DNA from 2 places in the Oerskovia jenensis genome. Region 2 is predicted to be linked to the other one. Evidence: predicted binding sites of a transcription regulator. Region 2 holds the regulator's gene; the other holds the start of a gene.

Region 1 (6,581 bases), 530 kb from region 2:
GCGTCTCGGGGTTCGAGCGCGACCACTGCGACTGCTCGGCGTCACGGACAGCGGTCTCGACCGCGCGCAGGCGAGCCTCGACGCGCTGGACGTCGGCACGCGGCACCTTGCCCGCGTCCTCCCACTTCTCCTGGATGTCGCGCAGGGCGACCTTCGCCTGGGCCAGGTCCGTGACCGGCACGAGCTTCTCGGCCTGCTCCAGGAGGGCCTCCTTGACCACGAGGTTCTGCGCGTACTCGGCGTCCGTCGCGGCGTTGAGCTCGTCGCGAGCCTGGAAGAACGCGTCCTGCGCCGCGCGGAAACGAGCCCACAGGGCGTCGTCGTCGCGACGGTTGGCCCGCCCGGCGGCCTTCCACTCGGTCATGAGGTCGCGGAAGGCTCCCGCCGTCGCGCCCCAGTCCGTGCTGTTCTGCAGGGCCTCGGCGCGCTGGACCAGCTTCTCCTTGACGTCCTTGGCCGAGGAGTTGCGCTGCTCGAGCTCGGCGAAGTAGTGCCGGCGCTCGCGGTCGAACGCCGTCCGGGCGTGGCTGAAGCGCTTCCAGAGCGCCTCCTCGCTGGTCCGGTCGATCCTCGGCCCGTTGCGCTGGGCGTCCTTCCACTGGTCGAGGAGCTTGCGCAGCTCCTCGCCGGCCGGACGCCACTGGATGCGCGACGGATCGGTCGAGGCGATCTTCTCGGCAGCCTCGATGATCTCGGTGCGCGCCGCGAGCGCCGCCTCCTTGGCCGCGTTGCGCTCGGCCTCGAGCTCGGCGCGGCGGGCGGCCGCGACCGTGCGCAGCGACTCGACGTGCGCGCGCAGGCCGTCGAGGTCGCCCACGGCGGACGGCTCGGCGGTCTCCTCGGTGAGCTTGGCGAGCGTCGAGTCGATCTCCTTGACGGACAGGTCCGTGCCGGTCAGGCGCGCCTCGAAGAGCGCGACCTTGGCCTGGAGGTCGAGGTAGCGGCGCACGTAGAGCGCGAGCGCCTCCTCGGGAGTGACCCCGGGGAACTGCCCGACGCTGCGCTCGCCCGCGGCCTCGGTCACGTAGACCGTGCCGTCCTCGTCGACGCGGCCGAAGCCCGCGGCGGCCTTGGCGGCCGCGCTGTCGTCGGGGATGACCGCGGCGGCGGCGGCCGGGGCGATGGTCGCGGCGGCCGGAGCGGCCGGTGCCGGGATCCCCGGCTTGGGGGGACGCGGCACGGGGATCGCGCTCGGCTTGGGCGCTGCAGAGGGCTTGGGCGTGGCGGTCGGCCGGGGGGCCGGTGCGGCCTCGTCGGTGGCTTCGACCTCAGGCTCTGCTGGAGCCTCGACCTCAACCTCGACCTCAGCCTTGGGCTCGGCGGTGGGCTCGGTCACCTCGGCCTCGGTGACGGGCTGCTCGGAAGGAGTCTCGTCCGTGACGGGCGCGCTGTCCTCGTCGCTCGCGGCGGCGGGGGGCGTGGACTCGACCTGCTCGGCTGCGTCGGGCGCGGCCTCGGCCGGTTCAGCGACCGCCGGCACCTCGACCTGCTCCGTTGCGGTGGCCTCCTCGGATGCCTGCGCCGGAGAGTTCGCGTGGTTCTCGGTGCTCTCGCTCACTGGGTCTCAACTCCTTCGATGGTGACCGGGTTGGCGGGGGACCCGTTGCCGGACCCGTCCGCCGTGCCCGCGTCAGCGACTGCTCGGACGACGTCCAAGCCGGATGTGATCTTGCCGAAGACGGTGTACCCGCCCGTGGTGGTCGGCAAGGTGGTGTCCTCGTAGACGAGGAAGAACTGGCTGCCCATGGTGTCCGTGCCGGCGTCGGTGCGCGCCATGGCGATGGTGCCGGCCGGGTAGAGACCGTCCTCGGGGGCGTTCTCGACCGGCCCGAACTCGTACCCCGGGCCCCCGGTGCCGGTGCCCGTCGGGTCACCGCACTGCAGGATGAAGATGCCCTCGGTGGTCAGCCGGTGGCAGTCCGTGCCGTCGAAGAACCCGCCCTGGGCGAGCGAGACGAAGTTCGCGACGGCCTGGGGGGCTGCCTGCCCGTCGAGGGTGAACGCGATCTCTCCCGCGCTGGTGCGCAGGTCGCCCGTCCACTCCCGGCCCTCGGCGTCGGCGGCCGGCGGGAGGGTGAAGGTCTTGTCGGGGGCGTTCGCCCGGACGGCGAGCACGGTCACGACCGCGACGACCGCGACGCCGGTGAGCGCGCCGGCGATCGTCCATGCCCGACGCCTGCGCGCGCGAGCCTCGGACTGGCGCTGGGTCCACTTCTGCTCACGCAGACGGGCACGCTCGCGTTCGCGCTTGCTCGTTGACACCCCAACTCCTTCGTCTCCCGCCACGGGCAGGTCCGCGTGCCGGCGCGAAGGCGCGTGATCGCACGGGTGATGCACGGTTTCAGAGGACAGTCTAGGCATCGGGAGCGTTCTGGCGCCGTGTCTTATCGCCTTTCAGGTCACGGTCCGGTATCAGGTGTCCTGTTTGTGAGGTCGGTACTGTCCCTGCATGGACATCTTTCTGGTGGTCGCCCCGGTGTTCGGGACCAACTGCACGATCGTCGTGCCGGACCCGCAGGGCACCCTGCCCGACGACGTGCCTCGCCCGTGCGTGATCGTCGACGCCGGGGCGGGGGTCGTCGCGGGCGTCACGGCGCTCGTGCGTGAGCACGATCTGGCACCCACCGCGGTCCTGGCCACGCACGGGCACGCCGACCACACGTGGGACGCCGCCGAGCTGTGCGACCAGTACGAGGTCCCGCTGTGGATCCACGCGGCCGACGCGTACCGGCTCGCCGACCCGCTCGGCACGATCGAGCACGGGACCTCGACGGGCGGACCTCTCACGAGCGGGCCGCTGGCCGCCGCGCTCGCGGCAGGCGGCGCCCGGGCCGAGGACTACCGGGAACCGGGCGAGGTGCGGACGTTCGGCTCGGGCGGTGGGTCCGGCGCCTCGCTGGTGCCCGGACCTGGCGGCACGTCGGTGGCCGACCCGCGCGTACGGCTCGACCTGGGTGGCGTCCTGGTCGACGCGCTGCACGCGCCGGGCCACACCCAGGGCTCGACGCTCTACCTCCCGGTCGCCCCGGGGCGCGAGGACGGCGCCGTCGACGGACAGGCGGCCGGGGTCGTGCTCGCCGGGGACGTCCTGTTCGCCGGGTCCGTCGGGCGGACCGACCTGCCCGGAGGGGACGGCGAGACGATGCAGCGAACCCTGCGCGACGTCGTCGGGCGCCTCGACGACCGGCTCGAGGTGGTTCCCGGCCACGGGCCCCTGACGACGATCGGCCGCGAGCGCCGCACCAACCCGTACCTGCGGGGCCTGTGAATCGATTGCTCGTTCGGTCGGAACGTCTGGAAGGATCGGGTCCCATGGCCCGACCTACACCTCTCTCCGGTTTCCCCGAATGGCTCCCTGCTGGACGCGTCGTGGAGCAGCACGTGCTCGACACGCTGCGCCGCACGTTCGAGCTCCATGGTTTCGCGGGGATCGAGACGCGGGCCGTCGAGCCCCTGGACCAGCTGCTGCGCAAGGGCGAGACCTCCAAGGAGGTGTACGTGCTGCGCCGGCTCCAGGAGGAGGCCGACTCGTCCGAGGGGGCCGCGCGGGACCGGGGCGGCAAGGGGGACAAGCAGCTCGGCCTGCACTTCGACCTGACGGTGCCGTTCGCGCGGTACGTGCTGGAGAACGCCGGGCACCTCGCGTTCCCGTTCAAGCGCCACCAGATCCAGAAGGTGTGGCGCGGTGAGCGTCCGCAGGACGGGCGCTTCCGTGAGTTCGTGCAGGCGGACATCGACGTCGTGGGTGCGGGCGAGCTGCCCTACCACTTCGAGGTCGAGCTGCCGCTGGTCATGGCCGAGGCGCTGGGCGAGCTGCGCTCGATCGGTGTCCCCGAGGTCCGCATCCTGGTGAACAACCGCAAGGTCGCCGAGGGCTTCTACCGCGGGCTGGGCCTGGACGACGTCGAGGGCGTGCTGCGCTCGATCGACAAGCTCGACAAGATCGGGCCGGACAAGGTCGCGGCGCTGCTGGTCGCCGAGACGGGCGCGACGTCCGAGCAGGCGGCCGCGTGCCTGGCGCTCGCGGCGATCTCCGGATCGGACGCGACCGTCGCGGTGCGGGTGCGGGCGCTCGCGGCAGAGCACGCCGTGACGTCCGAGCTGCTCGAGGAGGGGCTTCGTGAGCTGTCGGCGCTGATCGACGCGGCGGCCGTGCGGGCGCCGGGCGTCGTGGTCGCGGACCTGAAGATCGCGCGCGGCCTGGACTACTACACGGGCTCGGTCTACGAGACCGTCCTGGTGGGGCACGAGCAGCTCGGGTCGATCTGCTCGGGCGGGCGCTACGACACCCTTGCCTCGGACGGCGCGAACACCTATCCGGGCGTGGGGCTGTCGATCGGGGTCTCCCGCCTGGTCTCGCGCCTGCTGAGCGCGGGCCTGGTCCGTTCGACGCGGTCGGTGCCGAGCGCGGTGGTGGTCGCGGTCACGAGCGAGGAGACGCGGCCCGCGTCGGACGCGGTCGCGGTGGCGCTGCGTTCGCGCGGCATCCCGGTCGAGGTCGCGCCGAGCGCGGCGAAGTTCGGCAAGCAGATCAAGTTCGCGGACCGTCGCGGCATCCCGTTCGTGTGGTTCCCCGCGGGGATCGGCGCGGACGGCGAGGTCGTGCCGCACCAGGTCAAGGACATCCGCTCGGGCGAGCAGGTCGCCGTGGACCCGGCGGTGTGGGTGCCGTCCGAGGCGGACCTGTGGCCGCGGGTCGTGCCCGCGGAGGAGTGAGACCGGTGCCCGGGCGCTGACCCGGGTGGACGTGCGTGAGGCCCGGCGGGGGAGTCCCTGCCGGGCCTCACGCGTGAATGTCGGGTGGTGCGGGCGACGATCCAGGCCCCGGACGTCTCGCGGCCGAAGGTCATGCGGACGGCGACTGCGTCGACAAGTGGTTCGAACGTGTGTTCGAATGGTGCGATGAGGTGGGACGGGCAGGCGATCACGGCGGACGACGGGGCGCTGCCCGGGCTCGGGCGCATGGCGGGGCTCGTGCGGACGGTGCGCACCCCGGAGTTCGCCGGGGTCACGTTCCACGAGGTGCTCGCCAAGAGCGCGCTGTCCAAGGTGCCGGGGGAGTCCCGGATGCCGTTCACCTGGACCATCAACCCGTACCGCGGGTGTTCCCATGCGTGCTCGTACTGCTTCGCGCGCCCCTCGCACCGTTACCTCGACATGAACCCCGGCGAGGACTTCGACAGCCAGATCGTCGTGAAGATGAACGTCGCCGAGGTGCTGCGTGCCGAGCTCGCCAAGCCGTCCTGGGCGGGCGACGCGGTCGCGCTCGGCACCAACACGGACCCGTACCAGCGCGCCGAGGGGCGCTACCGGCTCATGCCCGGGATCATCGACGCCCTCGAGGCCGCGCGCACACCGTTCTCGATCCTCACCAAGGGCACGCTCCTGCGCCGAGACCTCCCGCGCCTGACGCAGGCGGCCGAGCACGTGGACGTCGGCATCGGGGTCTCCCTGGCCTTCGTCGACGAGGACCTCCAGCAGGCCGTCGAGCCCGGCACCCCCACGCCGCGCGCCCGTCTTGACCTGATCCGTGCCGCCCGGGCCGCCGGGCTGCCGTGCGGGGTCATGATCGCCCCGGTCCTGCCGTGGCTCACCGACTCGACCGACCACCTCACGCGCCTGCTCGACGCGGTCCACGAGGCCGGCGCGACCGGCGCCACGGTGCTCCCGCTGTTCCTCAAGCCCGGCACCCGCGAGTGGTTCATGGCCTGGCTGCGCCGCGACCACCCCGAGCGGGTCGCGGGGTACGAACGCATCTACGCGGGCGGGTCGTACGCGAGCCGCGCGTACCGGGACTGGTTGTGGGACCGGGTGCGCCCCCTGCTCGTCGAGCGCGGCTTCGCGAGCGCAGGGCACCGGTCCCGGGCGCGCACGTCCGGCCACGCCCGGACCGCCTGGCACCCCGAGACCCCTGGTGAGCGAGCGCGGCCCGACGAGGGCGACTACCCGGCCGGGAGTCTGGTGACGCAGCACCGGGACAGCGGCGGACCGCCAGGACGTACGGGCACGAGCGCGGCCGCGAGCGCCGAGCAGCTGCTCTTCTAGCGTGTCGGCGACTGCCCCCGCGCTCAGTCCTGCGCGAGCCGCGCCGGGAACCCGCCCGTGGCCACGGGCCCCCAGCCCGTGATCGTCACGCGCAGCAGCGACTTGCCCTGCGCGACCATGGCCTGGCGGTACTCGTCCCAGTCGGGGTGCTCCCCGGCGATCGACCGGTAGTACTCGACGAGGGGCTCGACCGAGTCGGGCAGGTCGATCACCTCGGCCGTGCCGTCGACCTGCACCCAGGCGTCGTCGAAGTCCTCGCCCAGGACGCACAGCGACGCGGCGGGGTCGCGCCGCAGGTTCACGGCCTTGGCGCGGTCGGGGTAGGTCGAGACCACGACGCGCCCCTCGCCGTCGACCCCGTACGTGACGGGGCTCATCTGCGGGGCGCCGCTCGCGCGCCGGGTCAGCAGCACGGCCCGCCGGTCGGCGCGCAGGAACTCGACGAGCTCGGCGCGCCCGAGCCGTTGGGTGGTCGCGATCCGTCTGGTCATGGGTGCCTCCCGGGGAGTTCTCCTGAACGTGGTCCGCTCAGAGAC
Region 2 (6,581 bases):
CCGTGGCGACCTGGTCAACCGGGTGCACCTCACGGGCGAGATCGACCTCGAGGAGCACGTCGAGACCGGCACGCGCCTGCTCGGGCGCGTCGACGAAGGTCTGGCGCTCGAGCTCAACGCGGTGGCGGTCCGGGCCTGAGGTCGCGTCCGGCGGACCGGGCACGCGCCCGGCCCGGCGGGACCACGGGGGCGCACCCGGCCGTGTCGGTGGCCCCACGTAGACTCTCGGGGTGCCCGAGGAGACCACCACCACCCTGACCACGGGCCCCGCGACCCCTGACGTCGAGGAGCTGCTCGACCTCGCCGTCGGCGCCCTGGGCGGCGGTCGTCGCGCCGGGCAGCACCAGATGGCCGTGAACGTCGCGCGGACGATCGACGGCTCGGGCGGACCCGACCACCTGCTCGTCCAGGCCGGGACGGGCACCGGCAAGTCGCTGGGATATCTCGTGCCCGCCGTGCGCCACGCGGTCTGCGAGGACGAACGCGTCATCGTCTCGACCGCGACCCTCGCCCTCCAGCGCCAGATCATCACGCGCGACCTGCCGCTCGTCGCGCAGGCCGTCGCGGACCGGTTGCCGCGCGAGCCGCGGATCGCGCTCCTCAAGGGCTGGCACAACTACCTGTGCCAGCACAAGATCGAGGGCGGCTACCCGGCCGACGAGCCCACGCTGTTCGACCTGCCCACGGGCGGCGAGCGCGCGGGCGTCGCGGAGCACCCCGCGCCGGGCGCGGCCTCCGGGGCGGCGGCGCTGGGCGAGCAGGTCGTGCGGTTGCGCGAGTGGGCCCAGGAGACCACGACCGGGGACCGGGACGACCTCGTGCCCGGCGTCTCGGACAAGGCGTGGCGCCAGGTCTCGGTCACGGCCCTCGAGTGCCTGGGTTCCAAGTGCCCGCTGATCGACGACTGCTTCCCCGACCAGGCGCGCACGAGCGCCCGCGAGGCCGACGTCGTCGTGACCAACCACGCGATGCTGGGCATCGCCGCGTCGGGGTCGCCCGGCGTGCTGCCCGAGCACGGTGTCGTGGTCGTCGACGAGGCGCACGAGCTCAGCGACCGCGTCACGGCCGCCGCGACCGCGGACCTCTCCGTGCCGATCATCGAGCACGCCGCGCGCCTCGCGCGCCGCCACGGAGGAGTCCAGACGACGGACCTCGACCTGGCGACCGGGGCGTTCGGGACCGTCGTCGCGTCGCTCCCCGCGGAGCGCTTCCCCGACGGCCTGCCCGACGACGCGCGCTCGACCGTCGCGGCCGTCCGTGACGCGGCCCGCACCGTGCTGAGCGCCCTCAAGCCCGACACCTCGGGCGGGCCGCAGGCGCAGCCCGACACCGGCATGAAGATGGCCCAGGCGACCATGCTGCAGGTCTTCGAGATCGCCGAGCGCATGGCCCAGGACCCGACCGGCCACGACGTCCTGTGGTGCTCGCGCGCGGGCGACGACGGTCGGTGGAGCGGGGACGGGGTGAGCAAGCTGCACGCCGCGCCCCTCGCGGTCGCCGGTCTCATCCGGACCCACCTCCTGACCGAGCGCACGGGCGTCTTCACGTCGGCCACGCTCGCGCTCGGCGGCACGTTCGACCCCGTGGCCCGGTCCCTCGGTCTCGACGACGACGGCGCCACCTGGACCGGCGTGGACGTCGGCAGCCCGTTCGACTACCCCCAGCAGGGCATCCTCTACATCGCCAAGCACCTGCCGCAGCCCGGCCGGGAGGCCGCCACGGACGGCCAGCTCGACGAGATCGCCGACCTCATCACCGCTGCCGGGGGCCGGACCCTCGGGCTCTTCTCCTCACGGCGGGCTGCGCTCGCCGTCGCCGAGGCCATGCGTGAGCGCCTCGACGTCCCGATCCTGTGCCAGGGGGAGGACCAGCTCCCGACGCTCGTCAAGGAGTTCGCCGCAGACCCGGCGACGTGCCTGTTCGGGACGCTCTCGCTCTGGCAGGGCGTCGACGTGCCCGGTCCGAGCTGCCAGCTCGTGCTCATCGACCGGATCCCCTTCCCGCGCCCGGACGACCCCGTGAAGTCGGCGCGCGCGCGGGCGGTCGAGGCCGCCGGGGGCAACGGCTTCATGCAGGTCTCGGCCAACCACGCCGCGCTCCTGCTCGCGCAGGGCGCAGGGCGGCTCATCCGGTCGACCGCGGACCGCGGGGTCGTCGCGGTCCTCGACCCGCGCCTGGCGACCGCGCGGTACGGTTCGTACCTCACGAAGTCGATGCCGGACTTCTGGACCACGACGGACCGACGTGTCGTCCTCTCTGCGCTCGAGCGCCTCTCCGCCCTAGGCTGAGACCTGGCAGTCCACACGACGGACGTCACGGTGCTCGTGCAGCACCCGGCGTCCGACGCACCACGTCCAGGAGGCACAGTGCCCGCCCGTACCACCAAGCTCGCGATCGTCGGCGCAGGTTCCGTCGGATCGACTCTCGCCTATGCGGCGCTCATGCGCGGAGCGGCTCACACCGTGAGCCTCCTCGACATCAACAGGACCAAGGTCGAGGCCGAGGTCCTCGACCTCCAGCACGGCATCCAGTTCATGCCCATGGCCAAGGTCGAAGGATCGGACGACGTCGCGGTGTGTGCCGACGCCGACGTCGTGGTGTTCACGGCCGGAGCCAAGCAGAAGCCCGGGCAGACGCGCCTGGACCTCGCCGAGGCCACGATCTCCCTCGTGCGCAAGATCCTGCCCGGGCTCGTCGAGGTGGCACCCAACGCCGTCTACATCATGGTGACCAACCCGGTCGACGTGGTGACGTACGCCGCGCTCAAGTACTCGGGACTGCCGCCGAACCAGCTCTTCGGCAGCGGCACGGTCCTGGACTCCTCGAGGCTGCGGTTCCTCGTGGCGCAGCACTGCGGGGTCGCGGTCCAGAACGTGCACGCCTACATCGCGGGCGAGCACGGGGACAGCGAGATCCCGCTCTGGAGCTCGGCGACCATCAGCGGGGTGCCGCTGCTCGAGTGGCAGGGGCTCAAGGGTCGAGGACCGCTCACGGCCGAGGTGCGCGCGGACATCGCGCACGAGGTCGTGCAGTCGGCCTACCGCATCATCGAGGGCAAGGGCGCGACGAACTACGCCGTCGCGCTCGCCGCGACCCGCATCATCGAGGCCGTCCTCGACGACGAGCACCGGGTCCTGCCGGTGTCCTCGCTCCTCGAGGACTTCCACGGGATCAGCGACGTCTGCCTCTCCGTCCCCTCGCTGCTCGAGCGGCGTGGCTGCGGCGAGCGGATCGAGGTCCCGCTGTCGGACCACGAGCTCGCGGGTCTGCGGGCGTCCGCGGACTCGGTGCGCGCCGTGGCCAAGAGCTTCGGCCTGTAGTCGTCGCCTCGGGGCCCGCGACGGGCGCCGGGCACGACGAAGGGGACGGCCCGCCGGGCCGTCCCCTTCGTCGTACTGAGCGCCGGTCCCCGAGGGGCGGGCGGGACGCTGTGCTCAGAGGCTGCGCAGCACCGAGACGACCCGGCCGAGGATCTGGGCGTCGTCCCCGGAGATGGGCTGGTACGCCGCGTTGTGCGGCATGAGCCACACGTGCTTGTCGATCCGCTTGAACGTCTTGACGGTGGCCTCGCCGTCGATCATCGCCGCGACGATCTCACCGTTCTCGGCGACGGGCTGGCGACGGACCACGACCCAGTCGCCGTCGCAGATCGCGGCGTCGATCATGGAGTCTCCGGCCACACGGAGCAGGAAGAGCTCGCCGTCACCGACGAGCTGGCGGGGGAGGGGGAACACGTCCTCGACCACCTGCTCGGCCAGGATGGGGCCACCGGCCGCGATGCGTCCCACGACGGGGACGTACGACGGGGTGGGACGCTCGGGTGAGTCCTCGGACGCATCGATGCCCTCGGCACGGCCGAACGCGCTGCCGGGGAGCGCCGAGATGGCCCGTGCGTCGTCGTTGTGGACGACCTCGATCGCCCGGGGGCGGTTGGGGTCCCTGCGCAGGTAGCCCTTGCGCTCGAGGGTCGTGAGCTGGTGCTTGACGCTCGAGGGGCTCGTCAGGCCGACGGCCTCGCCGATCTCGCGCATGCTCGGCGGGTAGCCCCGCTGGTCCACCGATGCACGGATCGTCTCGAGCACGAGGCGCTGGCGCGGCGTGAGGCCGTCGCCGCCCGTCGTGCCGTCGGGCAGCTCGTGCACCTTCGCGAGCCTGCCCGTGGTGTCGGCCACCCGTCCCGCCATCGTCGTCTCCGCCCTGCTCGGCCGTCTCGGTCCTGTCCCTGCGGAGCGGTGCCGCGAGGGGCACGGGCTCCTGAGCGTGGCCGGCTCTACCTCGTCGGCTCGTGGACGGCTTCACCCGGTCCTCGAGCGTCCGACATATCGGACGACCAGTACTCGAACAGCGTAGGTCACACGGCGACACGAATCAAACACATGTTCGAGCATGTCTCGACATCGCTGCCAGGTGGTGATAGAAATCGTACAGGTGTTCGACGAACAGGTGTTCGAACCGACCGGGGAAGGCGGTTCGAGCACCACGGGCGAAGGAGTGGGCATGAGTGCAGTCACTGCGATGGGCGCTGGCGACGGTGTGCGGTTCGAGCGGCGCACCGGTGCGCACGGCGAGGCGCCGCTGAGGCTCACGACGCGGGGCCGCGTCGTCCTCTCGCTGCTCGTCGCGGCGTTCCTCGCCCTCGGGGCGCTGTGGGGCGCTCGGGCGGTCGCCTCGGGCCCGGGCGAGCCGGTCGAGGTGCGTGTCCATGTCGTCGAGGCGGGCGAGACCCTCTGGCAGCACGCGTCGGCCCTGGCCTCGGGCGGTCGGGACGTCCGTGACGTGGTGGCGGACCTCGCCGAGCTGAACAACCTCTCCTCGACCGCGCTGCAGGCCGGCCAGCAGCTCCTGCTCCCGGTCGACCCGGACTTCGGGCGCTGACCGCGGGCGCGGGCCGGCGGCGGGTGGGTGTCGCGTGGTCCTGGTCGGGGCTCGCTCCGACGCGGCTCTCGCCCCCCAGGCAGGACTCCCGCTCACCGGGCTTGCGCGATCGCATTAGGTTCCCCTAAGTTAGTACTGCCTCACCAACCCGGCTGGGGGGTCGGTCGGTGAGGGGGAGGCGCGCCACGCGCGCCTCCGCAGTTGCGTCGACGTTCGCGAGGCGAGTCGCGGGCGTGAGATGGGGACGGGGGCGTCCCGACGGAGGTGGCCGATCATCGGCCACCTCCGTTCTCATGTGCACTGGTCTCTCCTGTGTGCTGATCGCGTGCAGAGGCGTGTCGTGACCTGCTCCTGTGGCGGGGCGCCTTGCGTCCCGTCGACGTCGAGACATAGGTTCGGGACGCACCGTCCGCGGCGATCGCCCCGGAGCACCCGCGCAGACCCCAGGAGTACCGCCTCATGCACTGTCCGTTCTGCCGGCACGCGGACTCCCGGGTCGTCGACTCGAGGACCTCCGACGACGGGGCCTCCATCCGCCGTCGTCGACAGTGCCCGGCGTGCAACCGCCGCTTCACCACCATCGAGACCGCGAGCCTGTCGGTCGTCAAGCGCTCGGGCGTGACCGAGCCGTTCAGCCGGGAGAAGATCGTGACCGGGGTGCGCAAGGCGTGCCAGGGACGTCCCGTCAACGAGGACGACCTCGCCGTGCTCGCGCAGAAGGTCGAGGAGTCGCTCCGGGCCGGTGGCAGCGCAGAGCTGGACGCGTACGAGATCGGGTTGGCGATCCTCGGGCCCCTGCGCGAGCTCGACGAGGTCGCCTACCTGCGCTTCGCGAGCGTCTACCAGGCGTTCGACTCGCTCGAGGACTTCGAGTCGGCGATCAACTCGCTCCGTGCCGAGCGCGAGGAGCGCGAGGCCGCGTTCGGCGAGGGCGCGGCCGCTGCTGGCACGGCGGACACCGACCCCACCACCGAGGTGGTGCCGGACCGCGCCTGAGCCGAGGGAACCGGGCGGACGCAGAGCCCCCGGTACCGGGGGCGGCCGACGGGGCTAGAGATCGCTCGAACGGGCCGCCCAGATGTTGATGCCCGCGTCCAGCGGACGACGGGTCCCGTCGGGCGCGACCTCGGTCGTCACGGCGTCGATCGCCGCGAGCTCGTCGGTCGTGAACGGCGGTGCCTCGAGGGCCGTGAGACTCTCGTCGACCTGGGCCGTGGTCCGCGCGCCCGTGAGCACGGACGTCACACGCCGGTCGCGCAGCGTCCACGCGATCGCCGTGCGCGCGAGGGGCTCGCCGCGACCCGTCGCCACGTCACGCAGCGCCCTGATCCTGGCCAGGTTCGCGGGGGCGAGGTGCTCGGGCCGCAGCGAGACCGCTCGTGCCGCACGGGAGTCGGACGGCACGCCGTCGAGGTACTTGTCGGAGAGCATCCCTTGGGCCAGGGGCGAGAACACGATGAGGCCGGTCCCCGAGTCGCCGGCGACGTCGAGCAGGCTGCGCCCGTCGGTCCCCGGGGCCTCGATCCACCGGTTCAGCATCGAGTACGACGGCTGGTGCAGGACCAGGGGCAGGCCGAGGTCGGCGGCGATCGCGAGCGCCTCGGTCGTCCGCCCGGCCGAGTAGGACGAGATCGCGGCGTAGGTGGCGCGGCCCGAGGAGACGGCCGTGGCGAGCGCACCGATCGTCTCCTCGAGCGGGGTCGTCG

What was found. Region 2 encodes LexA, which represses DNA repair genes until DNA is damaged. Its sites were predicted from a motif close to TCGAACANNTGTTCGA; they were not measured.
Region 1: a site for LexA is predicted at 4,879-4,894, ahead of JOD49_RS00985 (Rv2578c family radical SAM protein). Genes of this name have one in related genera too.

Annotation. Positions count from the first base shown of each region.
Region 1 covers NZ_JAFBBO010000001.1:211,305-217,885, forward strand. The annotation lists gene JOD49_RS00965 (DUF349 domain-containing protein) at 1-1,558, opposite strand, end outside; gene JOD49_RS00970 (peptidylprolyl isomerase) at 1,555-2,262, opposite strand; gene JOD49_RS00975 (MBL fold metallo-hydrolase) at 2,450-3,268, shown strand; gene hisS (histidine--tRNA ligase) at 3,313-4,716, shown strand; gene JOD49_RS00985 (Rv2578c family radical SAM protein) at 4,903-6,045, shown strand; gene JOD49_RS00990 (PPOX class F420-dependent oxidoreductase) at 6,069-6,536, opposite strand.
Region 2 covers NZ_JAFBBO010000001.1:738,065-744,645, reverse strand. The annotation lists gene hflX (GTPase HflX) at 1-139, shown strand, start outside; gene JOD49_RS03380 (ATP-dependent DNA helicase) at 231-2,288, shown strand; gene JOD49_RS03375 (L-lactate dehydrogenase) at 2,367-3,320, shown strand; gene lexA (transcriptional repressor LexA) at 3,435-4,184, opposite strand; gene JOD49_RS03365 (LysM peptidoglycan-binding domain-containing protein) at 4,498-4,875, shown strand; gene nrdR (transcriptional regulator NrdR) at 5,335-5,871, shown strand; gene JOD49_RS03355 (aldo/keto reductase) at 5,926-6,581, opposite strand, start outside.